2 regions of the Arthrobacter sp. AOP36-F1-5 genome follow, and region 2 is predicted to be linked to the other one. Evidence: predicted binding sites of a transcription regulator. Region 2 holds the regulator's gene; the other holds the start of a gene.
The links. The regulator Rex, encoded in region 2, represses fermentation and respiration genes when NADH is low (regulators of the CRP and FNR family bind a similar motif). The targets are predictions, from matches to a motif close to CTTGTGAANNNNTTCACAAG.

Region 1 (7,033 bases), 1.1 Mb from region 2:
TGGGAGAGGCCCTACTGGATCCTCTGGTTCTTGCTCTCCATGACCGTGTGGACGGTGCTGACCCCGCTGATCGCGAAAATTCCCCGCACGAGCCTTATTCTTTCAGTCCTCATTTCGCTGGCATCCGGAATGATCGACGTGCTCGATTACCCCTACAGCGCCTCCCGGACCCTGGTCTTCCTCCCGTTCTTCGTGCTCGGTTTCACCTACGGCAAGCCTATTCTGGCCTACCTTTCCCGATTGCTGGGGAGGGGCCGGGTAGTGGTGGCAGTCTCGGCACTGCTCACGTTCGGCTTCTTGCTGTATTGGGCGCCGAACCACAAGTGGTTCTACGGGAGCAGGGGCTACGACGTCCTGGATGTTTCCGATCCCACGGGTGTCATCTATCGACTCGTGCTACAGATCTGTGCCGTGGTGCTCACCGCCGGTCTGCTGGTCCTGGTTCCCCGCGACCCCGGCCTGCTGGTCAGGTTTGGCCAGCGGAGCCTCTCCATTTTCCTGCTCCATGGCTTCGCGATACTTGCCGTGGCGCGGTACGCGAAGATCATGGCGGAGGACAACAGATACGAAGCCGTGGTGATCTACGTGATCCTCATGGCAGGAATTGCGTTGCTTGCCTCGATGCAGCCGGTCCACCAGGCGATTGGCCGCATCGGCACCCTCCTGCTGCCCCTCATCGAGAAGGTGTCGCCATCCAGTCCGGTGGCAGGCACCGGCCGAGCACAGCCTGTCTACCCCGGGCCAGACAAAGAACCACTGCGAGCCGAGGAGCCGCACGTCTCGGAGGGGGCCGACGATCGACACGTAGGTGTCGCCGCCCAGACCAGACCCGGAGCACGGTAGACTATTCGGCGGACGGGATGGCTGGACGATCGCGTGTCGCGCAAGCGGCCCGAGGAACGTCCGGGCTCCACAGAACAGGGTGGTGGGTAACGCCCACTCGGGGAAACCCGCAGGATAGTGCCACAGAAAACAGACCGCCCGCCTCGTGCGGGTCAGGGTGAAAAGGTGGTGTAAGAGACCACCAGCGCCCCAGGTGACTGGGGCGGCTCGGTAAACCCCACCCGGAGCAAGGCCAGACAGGCTGCGTATGAGGGCTGTTCGCCCCAGTAGTCGGGTAGGCCGCGTGAGGGCATCGGCAACGGTGCTCCTAGATGGATGATCGTCACCGGCAATCGGGTAACCGCTGCCGGTACAGAACCCGGCGTACAGGCCATCCCGTCCCCTATGATCCACCACGTCCCGCCACGTTCGGCGGCCGAGCTCATTCGGGTTGGACGGGACTGCGATCGGACTCGTCATCTGGTTCCCAGTCATCGGGATGGATCTGTGGCGGGTAGTCGCCCGGCATCAGGGCCCGCTTGAGATGGTGTTGGCGACCCCCGCTGGCCAAATCCGAGTTGAGGATCCGCAACGCTTGAGCGACGTCGACCTTATTGATGGTGTCCTCCCCGGTGGTTGGCGAGGTTTAACCATAGTCGAAAGTATGTTCTAGTGTGTGCGGTGGTGCTCCGCTGCGCGCCTCATGACGTGATCTCTACGCTGGCAGCCAGTGGGCCGGTGTGGGGTTCTTGGACTTCGATCTCTGCATCCAATGACAGTGGCGGTGAAACCCAGCCACTAATGGTTAGCACCTGCCGATATTCGTTGCCGACCCAAATAGCCCTGAAATACTCCAACGTCCCGTTGATGGCCATCGTCTCATCGAGAAAAACCACTCCCAGGTGACGGTGCTCGCGGGATAAGTCCCCGATTCTCATAACTCCCCAGTCAGTTGTCGGTTGACGGCTACATGCCGGACCTTCCGCCAGTGTAGGCGCGCAGTGCCCCTTCGCGGCCTAGATGACGGGTGGGGTCTGTGCAAGACCATGGGGTGGATGCTCCTCAACGGGCAACCGACCCTGCCCGAGGTGAAGGGGCAGGGTCGGTTGATGGGCACGGTCTGGGGGAACCATGCCGGCGACGCAAGAGACGGGGCGCCGCCATTCCAAGTGTAATCGAATATATTTACGAATGGGGGTTGTTTATCGGCGCGCCGTCCCCGGGCTGATCATGTGTTGTCGCATGCGGAAAGATTACGGGCCGGAATTCGGCAGGTCATGTGAGTGAGTTCACCGGCATCAATGCGGTGATCGGGGGTCAACAACCTAGGATGGAGGTGGGCTCAGCCCCGGGGGAGAGGAATCTCGGACCCCAACCAACCGTATCTGCAATGGTGCTTTCGCGGTGCCAACCGGCTAGTGGATCCCTGCCGGCTGAATTGGAAGGACAAAAAGTGACCCAGCAGTCTGTCGCCGCCCAGAATGAATGGAGCGGCCGCGAGGAACTCGCCGAGGCCATGATTCCCCTCATTGGGCGTCTCTACCGCAAGAACAATGTGGTGACCTCCATCTACGGGCGCAAGCTCATCAACAAATCCCCGATCGACATCCTCAAGGCCCACCGGGTGGCCCGCCATATTGACGGCGTGGAACTCTCCCCCTCCCAAACACTTCCCCTGCTCCAGGGCCTTGACGCACTGGACCTCGGTGCGGTCTCGGTGGATTTGGCCCGACTGGCCCGCAAATTCAACGAACAGGGCAACGGCGCCGTGCTGCAGGACTTCCTGGCCGACGAATTCGCCGAAAAGGCCGGCGGCGCCGGGCGCACCGACGTCGAATCCCGCGATATCGTGCTCTACGGCTTCGGACGCATCGGACGGCTGCTGGCGCGCATCCTGATCGAGCGCGGCGGCTACGGACTGCGCCTGCGCGCCATCGTGGTGCGCAAGAACGGCGAGAACGATCTGGTCAAACGCGCCTCGCTGTTGCGCCGCGACTCGGTGCACGGACCCTTCGAAGGCTCGATCACCGTCGACGAGGAAAACAACACGATCCTCGCCAACGGAACCCTGATCCAGGTCATCTACTCCAACGACCCGACCACCGTGGACTACACCGCCTACGGCATCGACAAGGCGATCGTTGTGGACAACACGGGCCGCTGGCGCGACCGCGAAGGACTGGGCCAGCACCTCAAGGCCAAGGGCGTGTCCCAGGTCCTGCTGACCGCTCCGGGCAAGGGCGATGTGAAGAACATCGTGCACGGCATCAACCACGGTGACATTGCCGCCGACGACACGATCGTCTCCGCGGCGTCCTGCACCACGAACGCGATCACCCCGGTGCTCAAGGCGATCAACGACGAATATGGTGTCACCCACGGTCACGTGGAAACCGTCCACTCGTTCACCAACGACCAGAACCTGACCGATAACTTCCATAAGGGAGACCGTCGTGGACGGTCGGCGGCGTTGAACATGGTCATCACCGAAACCGGTGCCGCGAAGGCAGTGTCGAAGGCACTGCCCGAATTCGAGGGCAAGTTGACCGGAAACGCGATTCGCGTCCCCACCCCCGATGTCTCCATGGCGATCCTGAACCTGAACCTGGAGAAGGACACCACCAAGGAAGAGCTGAACACCTACCTGCGTCAGACGTCGCTGGGAGCCGAACTGCATAAGCAGATCGACTACATCGACTCCCCGGAGATCGTCTCCACCGATTTCGTCGGTTCGCGCCGGGCCGGCATCGTCGACGGGCTGGCGACCATCGCCAACGGCCGAAACGCCGTCGTCTACGTCTGGTACGACAACGAGTTCGGTTACTCCTGCCAGGTGGTTCGCGTCATCGAGGAACTTGCGGGAACCCACCCGGTGGCTTTCCCCGCAGTAGAAAAAACCGAAGACATCACGGTCGAGGCAGAAGCCACCGTGTAATCACCACCGGCGCCATCAGCGGCACCGGATAACCAGCCCACGCACCGGGCAGGAAACAGGACAAGAGCATGGATCGTCTGATCGATAGCCGAGCACGCCGCACACTGGGGGTCACCGCCGCCGGATTCGCGGTACTGCTGGCAGCCACCGGATGTTCCTCCACGGGAAGCTCCGACGATTCATCGTCGGCGCCGGCCACGCAGGAAACCTCGGCAGCAGCCTCCAGCTCGGCACCGGTGAGCAGCAGTGCTGCCTCCTCGGCGTCGGAAACCGCGACCGCGGAGAAGTCCTCCTCCACGGCGCCGGCCACCAAGTCCGCGAAGGCCGCCCCGGCCAAGGACACGTCGGCTTTGGACACCGTGAAGAACAAGGAGCACAAGATTGCCGTGGTCTCCACCGGCGCGTCCGCTTCCGGTAAGGATTCGCTGAACACCAAGCTGATCATTGCCGATCATGGTTGCTTCCACGCCGTCAATCAGCAGGGTCCCCCGACGCTGCTCGTCTTCCCCGAAGACACCACGCTGAACAGCAAGGGCAAGCCGACCGTGACGGTGGGGGGAACCTCCATCCGCGTGGGTCAGCAGGTGACCTTCACCGGCAAGAAGATCAACCTGAGCACGGACCAGGCCTCACAGGCCAAGCCGTGCCGCGCCAAGGGCGACGTCTTCCAGGTGGCCTCGGCGAAGTAGTCGGACACCCGCGCCAAAGAGCCGGCGCCCACCCCGACCCGTCGGGGGGGCGCCGGCTCTTTCGTGGGCGGTCTGAAGGTGCGCTTAGTGATCGTGCCCAAACGGGTCGGGATCGACCCCCGGCAGCCATGAGTTCCCCGGAACGCCCCAGTCCAAGGACTTCTTGGCCTTCTTCCACCGCTTCGCCCATTTGGTATTGAGCTTATCGACGTAGAGGTAGCCGTCGAGGTGGTCGTATTCGTGCTGCAACATCCGGGCGAACCAGCCGGTCGCCTCGAAGTCGAGCTGGTTCCCCTCGCCGTCGTAACCCATCACCCGGGCGTAGTCCGCACGTTTCAGCGGGAAGGACAGGCCGGGGGCCGAGAGGCAACCTTCGGCCTCCTCGTCGGGGTCGGGCTGCGCGCCGGAGACCTTGCCGAGCACGATCCGCGGATTCACCAGCACCCCTTCGGGGGGGACCCCGTCGTCGTTCTCCATCGTGTAGGTGAAAAGCCGCAGGCCCACCCCGATCTGAGGGGCAGCCAGACCGACACCGTTGGCGGCGTGCATCGTCTCTGACATGTCGGCGATCAGTGCCCGCAGGTCATCGTCGAAGGCGGTGACTTCGGCGGCACGGCAGTGCAAGACGGGTTCGCCGTAGACGACGACGGGACGGACGGGCATCTGTGCCTCCTGCTGGTGATCATGACAGCGAACAAAAAACCGCCCCGGAATGATCCGGGGCGGCTGATGGGGTGAGTAACGGGGCTTGAACCCGCGACCTTCTGGACCACAACCAGACGCTCTGCCAACTGAGCTATACCCACCATTGCGTCTCTCAACGCGGTGCCCGCACCTTCGGTATTCCTACCGGGGAGGTCCGGGCAACGAATACTAGTTTACACACTTTCGGCAGGGCTTGCGACATGGGGACACGCCCGCGCCGAACTGTGGCAGGGATCACTCCCTGCGGTTGTTCAGTTCGTGTGGGGGCCCGACGTGGCGTCGGCCCCGGAACCCTCAGGGGCAGCGCTTTCGGCTGCCACGGAGCGGGCAGCCTCCTTGGCCGTCTTGCTATCGGGGCCGGGGGCCGGAACCATGACTGCCTTGCGGTAGTACCGCAGTTCGTTGATCGAATCACGGATGTCGCCCAGGGCCCGGTGGTTCCCGGTCTTCGGGGGAGCCTGGAAGTAGGCGCGGGCATACCAGCGCCGGGCCAATTCCTTGATCGTGGAGACGTCGATGACGCGGTAGTGCAGGTGGTCGATGACCCCGGGCATATCACGGGCCAGGAAGTTCCGGTCGGTGCCGATGGTGTTTCCAGCCAACGGGGCCTTGCCCGGCTCGGGGACCCATTGGCGGATATAGGCGAGGACCTGCTCGGTGGCGGTATCCAGGTCGACGCCGGCGTCGAGTTCCTCGAGCAGCCCCGAGGTGACGTGCATCTGGCGCACAAAGTCATTCATCTGTTCCAACGACTGGGCTTCGGGTTTGATGACGACATCGACACCCTCACCGAGAATATTCAATTCCGGGTCGGTAACCAGGACGGCAACTTCGATCAACGCGTCGGCTTCCAGGCTCAGCCCGGTCATTTCGCAGTCGATCCACACAATGTTTTCAGCAGAAATAGGCACAGCCCCAATCTACCGGATTCGGCGACCCCCACGGTGATCGGCAGGGGTGGGGCGTCCTAGGTGGTCAGGCCACTGAGGAAATACAGGACCACGAAGACGACGCCCGCGGTGACGCCCAGGGCGGCAGCGGCCAGGGCGTGCAACCCCAGCAGGGGAGAGACGACCACCACCAAAAGGGCGATGAATAGACCCCATCCCAGCAAAGCCTTCTGCCGGGTGGGGGTGCTGCCTCCGCTCGATGCGTGCCGACCCACTGAAGCCTCTTCCGTCAGCTACCTGTCCCGCCGGAGGATCCCGGCAGCAGATACCACCTTAGGTCCCGTCGCCGGGGAACTCGGGATCCGGCGTCGTGCCGCCTGTTGGGGAAGACGCGATGCTAACATCGGGTGAGTATTTGAGCGGGCCGCCGGCCCCGGAGCCCGGTCGTCTCAGCGTCCGCGGTGATGGGTTGGCGCAGCCCCGAGAGGGCAAACGACGGAAACGAGCCGATGGCGATGAGCAGGGTCGAGGCGGGTGCGGGGACCCGCCGTATGGACCACGGGACCCGGGCGGTCCTGGTCCAGGGCTTCATCGGCGCGATGCTGGTCCTGCTGGGCTCCTACGGCATCGGCTGGCTGGCGAGCGTCTCACCGCTGAACCGGGACCACCTGCTCATTGCCGTACGCACCGAGCAGTGGGGGGTGATCACCTCCACGGTCGTGCTCACGGTCGGCTGCTGGATCATGTTCCGCGCCTGGCTGCGGTTGGGGCAGGAACTCGCCGGTTGGGCCGAAGGCTCCCTGCGAACCGTCAGACAGGCCTGCTGGGCCTGGGGGGCGCCGCTGCTGCTCTGCTTGCCGATCTTTAGTCGGGACGTCTTCGCCTACATCGGACAAGGCCGGCTGGTCACCGCCGGGCAGGACCCCTACGAGGATGGAATCTCCACCCTGTCGAACTGGTTCCAGCTCGGTGCCGACGTCACCTGGGCGGAA
Region 2 (7,033 bases):
GTTTCACAATCGCATCACCAGCCACTAGTGTGGTCTGCTAGATGGTACTGCGTACGGGTTTTTCCACGCGATGCCTTGCTGGGGTGTTCCTTTATCATCCGAACCAGGAGAATATTGCCGATGGCCGACGCTAAGAACTTTTCGAATGCGCGCTTCATGACGGTGGCGGAAGTCGCCGAGATGATGCGTGTGTCGAAAATGACTGTGTATCGCCTGGTGCATGCGGGAGACCTTCCGGCAGTTCGCTTCGGTCGTTCCTACCGCGTGCCGGAGACCGCCGTCGAGGACTACCTGAAAACCGCGCGTGTGGACGGGACGTCGGAGACCGCCTGAGGGCGTGGTCCGCACGGTCGCCTTGGGCAAGGTAAACTAGTAGGGAACATTTAACGTCCGCGATGGTTGCTGCCTGCTCCCCGCGTGGTCGTCAGCAGAAATCAATCATTAGTCTGTGAGGAACCAAATGGGCTCAGTTATCAAGAAGCGCCGCAAGCGGATGGCCAAGAAGAAGCACCGTAAACTGCTTCGTAAGACGCGCCACCAGCGTCGCAACAAGAAGTAGCACGCGGCGGGACAGGATCCCGCCCCTGATGCTTGACGGCGGGGTTCCACCTTCGGGTGGGGCCCCGCCGTCGTCATGTCCGGGCCTTGCCGGAGGCAGGGCCCGCCCCACCCGGCTCCTAGGGGCGGAAGCGTCGGCGCATCATCCGCAGGCCGCGCCAGAGCCCGTAGACGGCGCCCGAGACGGTGGCCGCCCGGATGCCGATCGTTGCCGCATGCCGTCCACGGCGGAAGTCATATACGGGCCAGTTGTGGGCCAGGGCGTGGCGGCGCAGGCGTACATCCGGGTTGATGGCCACCGGATGTCCGACGACGGTCAGCAGCGGCACGTCGTTATAGGAATCGCTGTAGGCCCAGCTGGTCGAAAGATCCAGGCCTTCGCGGGCCGCCAGCTCGGTCACGGCGGTGGCCTTGGCCGGGCCATGCAGGATCTCGCCGACCAGCCGGCCCGTATAGACCCCCTCGTGTTGGTCCACCACGGTGCCCAGCGCACCGGAAAGGCCGAGCTTGTCGGCGATCACCTCGGCCACTTCCAAGGGGGTGGCGGTGACCAGCCACACCGGCCGGCCTCCGTCCAGATGCGCCTGGGCCAGCGCCCGGGTCCCGGGCCAGATCCGGCTGGCAATGAATTCGTCGTAGATCTCGTCGCCCAGGGCGCTCATGTCATCGACCAGGATGCCGGCGGCCAGGGCCAGCGCCTGGTCCTTGATCCGGTGGACCTGCGCGAGGTCCTCGCCGCGCACCATGAAGCTGATCTGCTGCACGCCCATCCACAGGGCGTGGCGCAGGCTGAACGCCCCCCGGCTATACATCTTCCGGGCCACGGCGAACAGACTGGCCCCGCGCATCATGGTGTTGTCGACGTCGAAGAAGGCGGCGGCATGCCCGGGGGATGGTGGGGCTGCCGGTACATGGGCGGCTCGGGGCTGCTCTGGCATCTGGATAGTCTATCCACCGAGACGGGCCACGCGAGCGGTGCCGTGCGTCACGGGGAGGATCGTTTCTGCCCGGCCGAGGGGGAGTAACGGTAGGTTTGGAGTATGGATTCTTCGCTTCAACCACCCCGGGTCAGGCTCTTGAGCCGGACCGGATGCCACCTCTGCGGGGCCGCCCGCGCCACCGTCCAGACGGTGACGGCACGGCATGGAGTCGCGTGGGACGAGGTCCTCATCGATGACGATCCGGCCCTGATGCAGCAATTCGGCGAAGAGGTGCCGGTGCTGTTGGTGGATGGGGTGCAACGCGATTTCTGGGTCATTGATGCGGATCGGCTCGAGAAGTTGATCAGTGCGTGAATCCGATGGAAAAGGCACTTCCCGAGGCGACGCTGAGTCGCATGACCGGCTATCTGCGCGCCCTGGAGGCCATGCGTGAGGTCGGTCGCCCGACGATCTCCTCGGAGGTCCTGGCCGCCGCCGCCGGAGTGAATTCCGCGATCCTGCGCAAGGACCTCTCGCTGTTGGGGACCTTCGGGACCCGGGGCGTCGGGTATCGGATCGAGGTGTTGGCCGAGACCATTTCCGAGACCCTGGGGTTGGAACGGGATTGGCGGGTCGGCATCCTCGGTGCCGGCAACCTGGGCCGCGCCTTGGCCGGCTATGCCGGTTTCCATGAAGGCGGGTTCAGCATCCAAGCGGTCTTCGACATCGCCGAAACCGTCATTGGCGATGCCGTGGGCGGGCTGGCGGTCCGTCCGGTGGGTGAACTGGCTGCGGCCACGGCCGAACTGGGGTTGAACATGGCCGTGCTGGCCGTCCCCGGACCGGCGGCCCAGGAACTCTGCGACCGGGTCGTCGGTGCCGGGATCACCAACATCCTCAGTTTCGCCCCGGTGATCCTCCAGGTTCCCGAGGGCATCCACATGCGCCGGGTGGACATGGCCCGGGAACTGCAGATCCTGGCCTACCACGCAGGCTTCGGGGCGGGCCGCCCGGCAGACCAGGACTGAGGGCTGCTAGCGGAAGCCGCCCCGCTTACGCTGGGCCATCGCCTTGACGTAGTTCGAGGAGGGCGTCAGCCAGGCCAGGACGATGCCGGCCACGCCGAGCAGGATCACCAGGAGCGAGATCGGATCCGACGGGGTGAACAACCCGAACAGGGAGATCGCCGCTAGGACGGTGCCGGTGATGCGGGCCCCGTTGCTGCCCTTGCGGATGAAGCTGGCGATCAGCGCGTAGACCCCGGCCACGACCACCATCATGATCAGGACGACGACCTTCAGGGCGCTGATCATCGATTCGAGGTCGATCCCGGCGTCGTCGAGCTGCTGCTGGGTCTCGGGACCCTGCTGCGCGATGGCTTCGCGGATGGCCTCAACGACCATGGCGTTCGGCAGGAAGATCAGGATCAGCGCCTGCACCAGGGTGATGATCCCGGCGCCAATGATCAACCAGAATGCCGCCTTGAGCTGTTTCGGGGGTGCCGGCCGCGTGCCGGGAGTTCCCCCGAAGCCCGCTGCCCCACCGTCCGGCTGCTGGCCGTAACCGTAGCCATAGGGGGAGGGGGCGGGATTCGCATGGCCCTGTCCCACCGGGGGCAGGTTCGGCTGACCGGGCTGGCCGTAGCCCGGAGGCAGGCCCGCCCCCGGCTGCCCGGAGGAACCGGGGCCCTGGGTGCCCTGGCCGTACTGGCCCGGCTGGCCCGGAGGGTTCTGGCCGTATTGGGGGGACCCGGTGGCGTCGGCCCCGGTCTCGGGCAGGCGTTGTCCGAACTGCGGGGGACCGGGAACCGGGGGAGTGGTGCCGTCGTTGGTGGCATCCGGGTCCTGCTGCGGGTCCTCGGGGGTGGGGGTGCTCATCGTCTGTCCTCCATTGGTGTTGCGTACGGTGGGCCCAGCTCCCAGACTAATGCGCCCGACCCCTGTCGGGGCATCATCACGAAGGCTGACACTATGCGCCCGCGAGGGATGCGTGAAGTGGATCACCGTCCCCCTTTTAGGCGACGCCGCAAAGGTTTGAGACACTAGATGCATGCCTGTCGCCACCGTCCACCTGCTCCGCCATGGGGAGGTCCACAACCCGGACAAGGTGCTCTATGGCCGGTTGCCCGGATTCCGCCTCTCCGATCTCGGCCGCACCATGGCGGATCGTGCCGCGGAGTACTTCGTGGCCCAGCGCGACGCCGGCGCGTCAATCGTGCATCTGGCGGCCTCGCCACTGGTCAGGGCCCAGGAAACGGCCGAGCCGACGTCCAAGGCCCTGGGCCTGCAGATCGCCACCGATGATCGACTGATCGAAGGCGGAAACCATTTCGAGGGACTCTCCGGAGTCAAGGGGCAGCTGCGCAACCCGCGGCACTGGCCCTACCTCATCAACCCGTTGCGTCCGTCCTGGGGGGAGCCCTACCGGGTCCAGGTCGAGCGCATGATGGCCGCGGTGAAGGATCACCGCGACCGGGCCGTTTCACTCGGCGGCCCCGGAGCCCAAGCCGTGCTGGTCAGCCACCAGCTACCCATTTGGGTGACGCGCCTGGCCGCCGAAAACAAGCACCTGTGGCATGACCCCCGGAAGCGGCAATGCACGCTCACGTCGGTCACCAGCCTGGATTTTGAGGGGGAACGGCTCGTTGCCGTTCGTTATACCGAACCCTGCGCTGACCTGCTGGCCAACGCGGCTAACATCCCCGGAGCCTGAAGAACACATGCCGTCCCATCCGTCCCGCCTGTCCGATTCACCGTTTCCCGCCCGACGACACGTCCTGCGCTCCGCCGCGCTCTTCGCCGCCGTCCTGCCGCTGGCCGCCTGCGCCGCGACCGAGGACCCGCTGGCGGAACAGGCCAAGGCCGGCAACGGGAAGAACTACATTGCCGGGGACGGTTCCGTCCAGGAATACGACCAGGCAAGCCGCGGGAAACCTGTGGAACTGGACGGCACGACGTACGAGGGCAAAACCATTGACTCGGCGCAGCTCAAGGACCAGATCACCGTCCTGAACTTCTGGTATGCCGCCTGCGCCCCGTGCCGGCTCGAGGCGCCGCATCTGGCCAAACTGAGCAAGGCCTTCAAATCCAAGGGCGTGCAGTTCTACGGGGTGAACGTCCGTGATGGCCAGGACACGGCGCACGCGTTCGAACGCACCTTCAAGATCGACTACCCCTCGATGCCCGACGCCGACGGATCGATCCTGCTCTCGATGACCGAATACGTCCCCCCGCAGGCCGTGCCCACCACGCTGGTGCTTGATCGCCAGGGCCGGGTGGCGGCCCGCCTGCTGGGTGAAGCCGATGAGTCCACGCTGAAGGCACTGATCTCCGACCTGGTCTCCGAGTCCGCGTGATCGCCGGGCTCGTCACTGCCCTTCCGGCGCTGGGCGTCCAGGGCAACCCCTTCGCCGAGGCCGTCCAGGACGGCTCGCTGCTGCTCTCGATCCCGGTGGCCGTCCTCGCCGGGCTCGTCTCCTTCCTATCGCCCTGCGTCCTGCCGTTGGTTCCCGGGTTCCTGGGCTATGTGACCGGGCTGACCGGGGCGGATCTGGCCGAACAGAAACGGGGCCGGATGGTCACCGGCATCGGGTTGTTCGTCCTCGGCTTCAGCGTGGTCTTCATGCTCATCGGGATCGTCTTCACCAAGGCGACCGTCTGGCTGGCCCGGGACGGGGACTGGGTCACCCAGGCCCTGGGCCTGGTGGTCATCGTCATGGGCATCGTGTTCATGGGCGGATTCTCCTGGTTCCAGCGTGATCGCAAGATCCACCACCGGCCCCCGGCAGGTCTCTGGGGTGCCCCCGTGCTGGGCATGACGTTCGGTCTGGGATGGGCCCCATGCATCGGGCCCACCCTGTCCGCAGTGCTGATCATGAGTACCGGTCCCGACGCGAATGTGGCCCGCGGTGCCCTGCTGACCTTCACCTACTGCCTGGGCCTGGGGGTGCCGTTCCTGCTCATCGCCCTGGGATTCAGGAGGGCCGCGGGGACGTTGGCCTTCTTCAAGCGCCACCAGGTGGCCGTCATGCGCGCCGGCGGCCTCCTGCTCATCCTGTTGGGCCTCGTGATGGTCACGGGGCTGTGGGGTGAATGGGTCGTGCAACTGCAAACATGGTTCGCCAACGAGATAAGGTTGCCGATTTGATGGCCCTGAACAGCAAGTCCAATCACGCATCTTCGGGTTCCGCGGGCGGGAAGAACCCCCGGGGAGGCCGCAAGCCCGAGGTGGCGGTACCGTCCCTGGGGCCCTGGGGCATGGTGAGGTGGGCCTGGACCCAGCTGACCAGCATGCGTACCGCCTTGTTCCTGCTCCTGTTGCTGGCCGTGGCCACCGTGCCGGGATCGCTGTTCCCGCAGCGCCCGGTGAACCCGACGGAGGTCACCGCCTACCTGGAGAACAAGCCGGTGCTGGGGGAATGGCTCGATACCTTCCAGCTCTTCGACGTGTTCTCCTCCGTCTGGTTCTCCGCGATCTACCTGCTGCTGTTCATCTCGTTGATCGGCTGTGTCTTTCCCCGGGCGAAGAAGCACTACAAGACCTTGCGCACCCCGCCACCGCGTACCCCGGCCCGGCTGTCGCGGCTCCCCGAGAACGGGAGCTTCGAACTGGCCGACGATCCGGCCGCCCGCAGCGACGGGGAGGTCCTCGACCGCTCCGCCGCCCTGCTGCGCAAACGCGGTTACCGGGTCGAGAAACGTCCCGGGGGCACGACGCCGTCGGTGGCCGCCGAACGCGGCTACGTCCGTGAAATCGGGAACCTGGTCTTCCACTTCTCGCTCATCGGCGTCTTGGCCTCCGTCGCGATCGGTGGGGTCTACGGGTACACCGGCCAGCGGATCGTCGTGGAGGGTGAGTCCTTCGTGAACACGCTGGTCTCCTACGACTCCTTCAATCCCGGAACCGGTTTCAAGGAAGGCTCGCTGAGCCCCTTCTCCGTCGCTCTGGACGACTTCGATGTCACCTACGACCGCGAATCGACCACACACTTCGGCCAGCCCATCGACTTCCATGCCCAGGTCACCACGTCCGAACCCGGCCAGAAGCCACGGAAGCAGGATCTGCGCGTGAACCATCCGCTGCGGATCGGTGGCACCGCCGTCTATCTGGTGGGCAACGGGTACGCCCCGGACATCGTCGTGCACGACGGCAACGGCAAGGTGGCCTACTCCGGCCCGGTGGTGGCGGTGCCGCAGGACGAGGTCTTCACCTCCCTGCTGGTCCTGAAGGTCCCCGACGCGGCCCCCGACCAGCTCGGTTTCGTCGGCCTGTTCCTCCCCACGGCGGGGATCACCGCCGAGGGGGTGGGGGTCTCCCTGGATCCGAGCCCGACGGAACCGCAACTGCAGCTGAACTCCTACTACGGTGACCTCGGTCTGGACTCCGGGGATCCACAGAACGTCTTCGTCCTGGACACCGACGACCTGAACGAACTGAACAGCAGGAAGCTGGACGCCGGCGGCCTGGTCGTCAATGCCGGCCAGACGGTGGAACTGCCCCAGGACAAGGGCACGATCACCTTCAAGGGCATCAAACGCTACGCCGCCCTGGACGTC

Region 1: the regulator Rex is predicted to act here: its motif matches at 2,099-2,118, upstream of AC3ZI9_RS08490 (glyceraldehyde-3-phosphate dehydrogenase).

The regions. Positions count from the first base shown of each region.
Region 1 covers NZ_CM176892.1:1,851,142-1,858,174, reverse strand. The annotation lists gene AC3ZI9_RS08500 (acyltransferase family protein) at 1-843, shown strand, start outside; RNA gene rnpB (RNase P RNA component class A) at 857-1,225, shown strand; gene AC3ZI9_RS08490 (glyceraldehyde-3-phosphate dehydrogenase) at 2,339-3,757, shown strand; gene AC3ZI9_RS08485 (hypothetical protein) at 3,826-4,446, shown strand; gene def (peptide deformylase) at 4,531-5,109, opposite strand; tRNA gene AC3ZI9_RS08475 (tRNA-His) at 5,177-5,252, opposite strand; gene orn (oligoribonuclease) at 5,403-6,020, opposite strand; gene AC3ZI9_RS08465 (hypothetical protein) at 6,119-6,316, opposite strand; gene mptB (polyprenol phosphomannose-dependent alpha 1,6 mannosyltransferase MptB) at 6,551-7,033, shown strand, end outside.
Region 2 covers NZ_CM176892.1:2,904,731-2,911,763, reverse strand. The annotation lists gene AC3ZI9_RS13375 (helix-turn-helix domain-containing protein) at 121-333, shown strand; gene AC3ZI9_RS13370 (30S ribosomal protein bS22) at 461-559, shown strand; gene AC3ZI9_RS13365 (HAD family hydrolase) at 678-1,496, opposite strand; gene AC3ZI9_RS13360 (glutaredoxin family protein) at 1,599-1,853, shown strand; gene AC3ZI9_RS13355 (redox-sensing transcriptional repressor Rex) at 1,859-2,506, shown strand; gene AC3ZI9_RS13350 (hypothetical protein) at 2,513-3,355, opposite strand; gene AC3ZI9_RS13345 (histidine phosphatase family protein) at 3,528-4,190, shown strand; gene AC3ZI9_RS13340 (TlpA family protein disulfide reductase) at 4,198-4,833, shown strand; gene AC3ZI9_RS13335 (cytochrome c biogenesis CcdA family protein) at 4,830-5,624, shown strand; gene resB (cytochrome c biogenesis protein ResB) at 5,591-7,033, shown strand, end outside.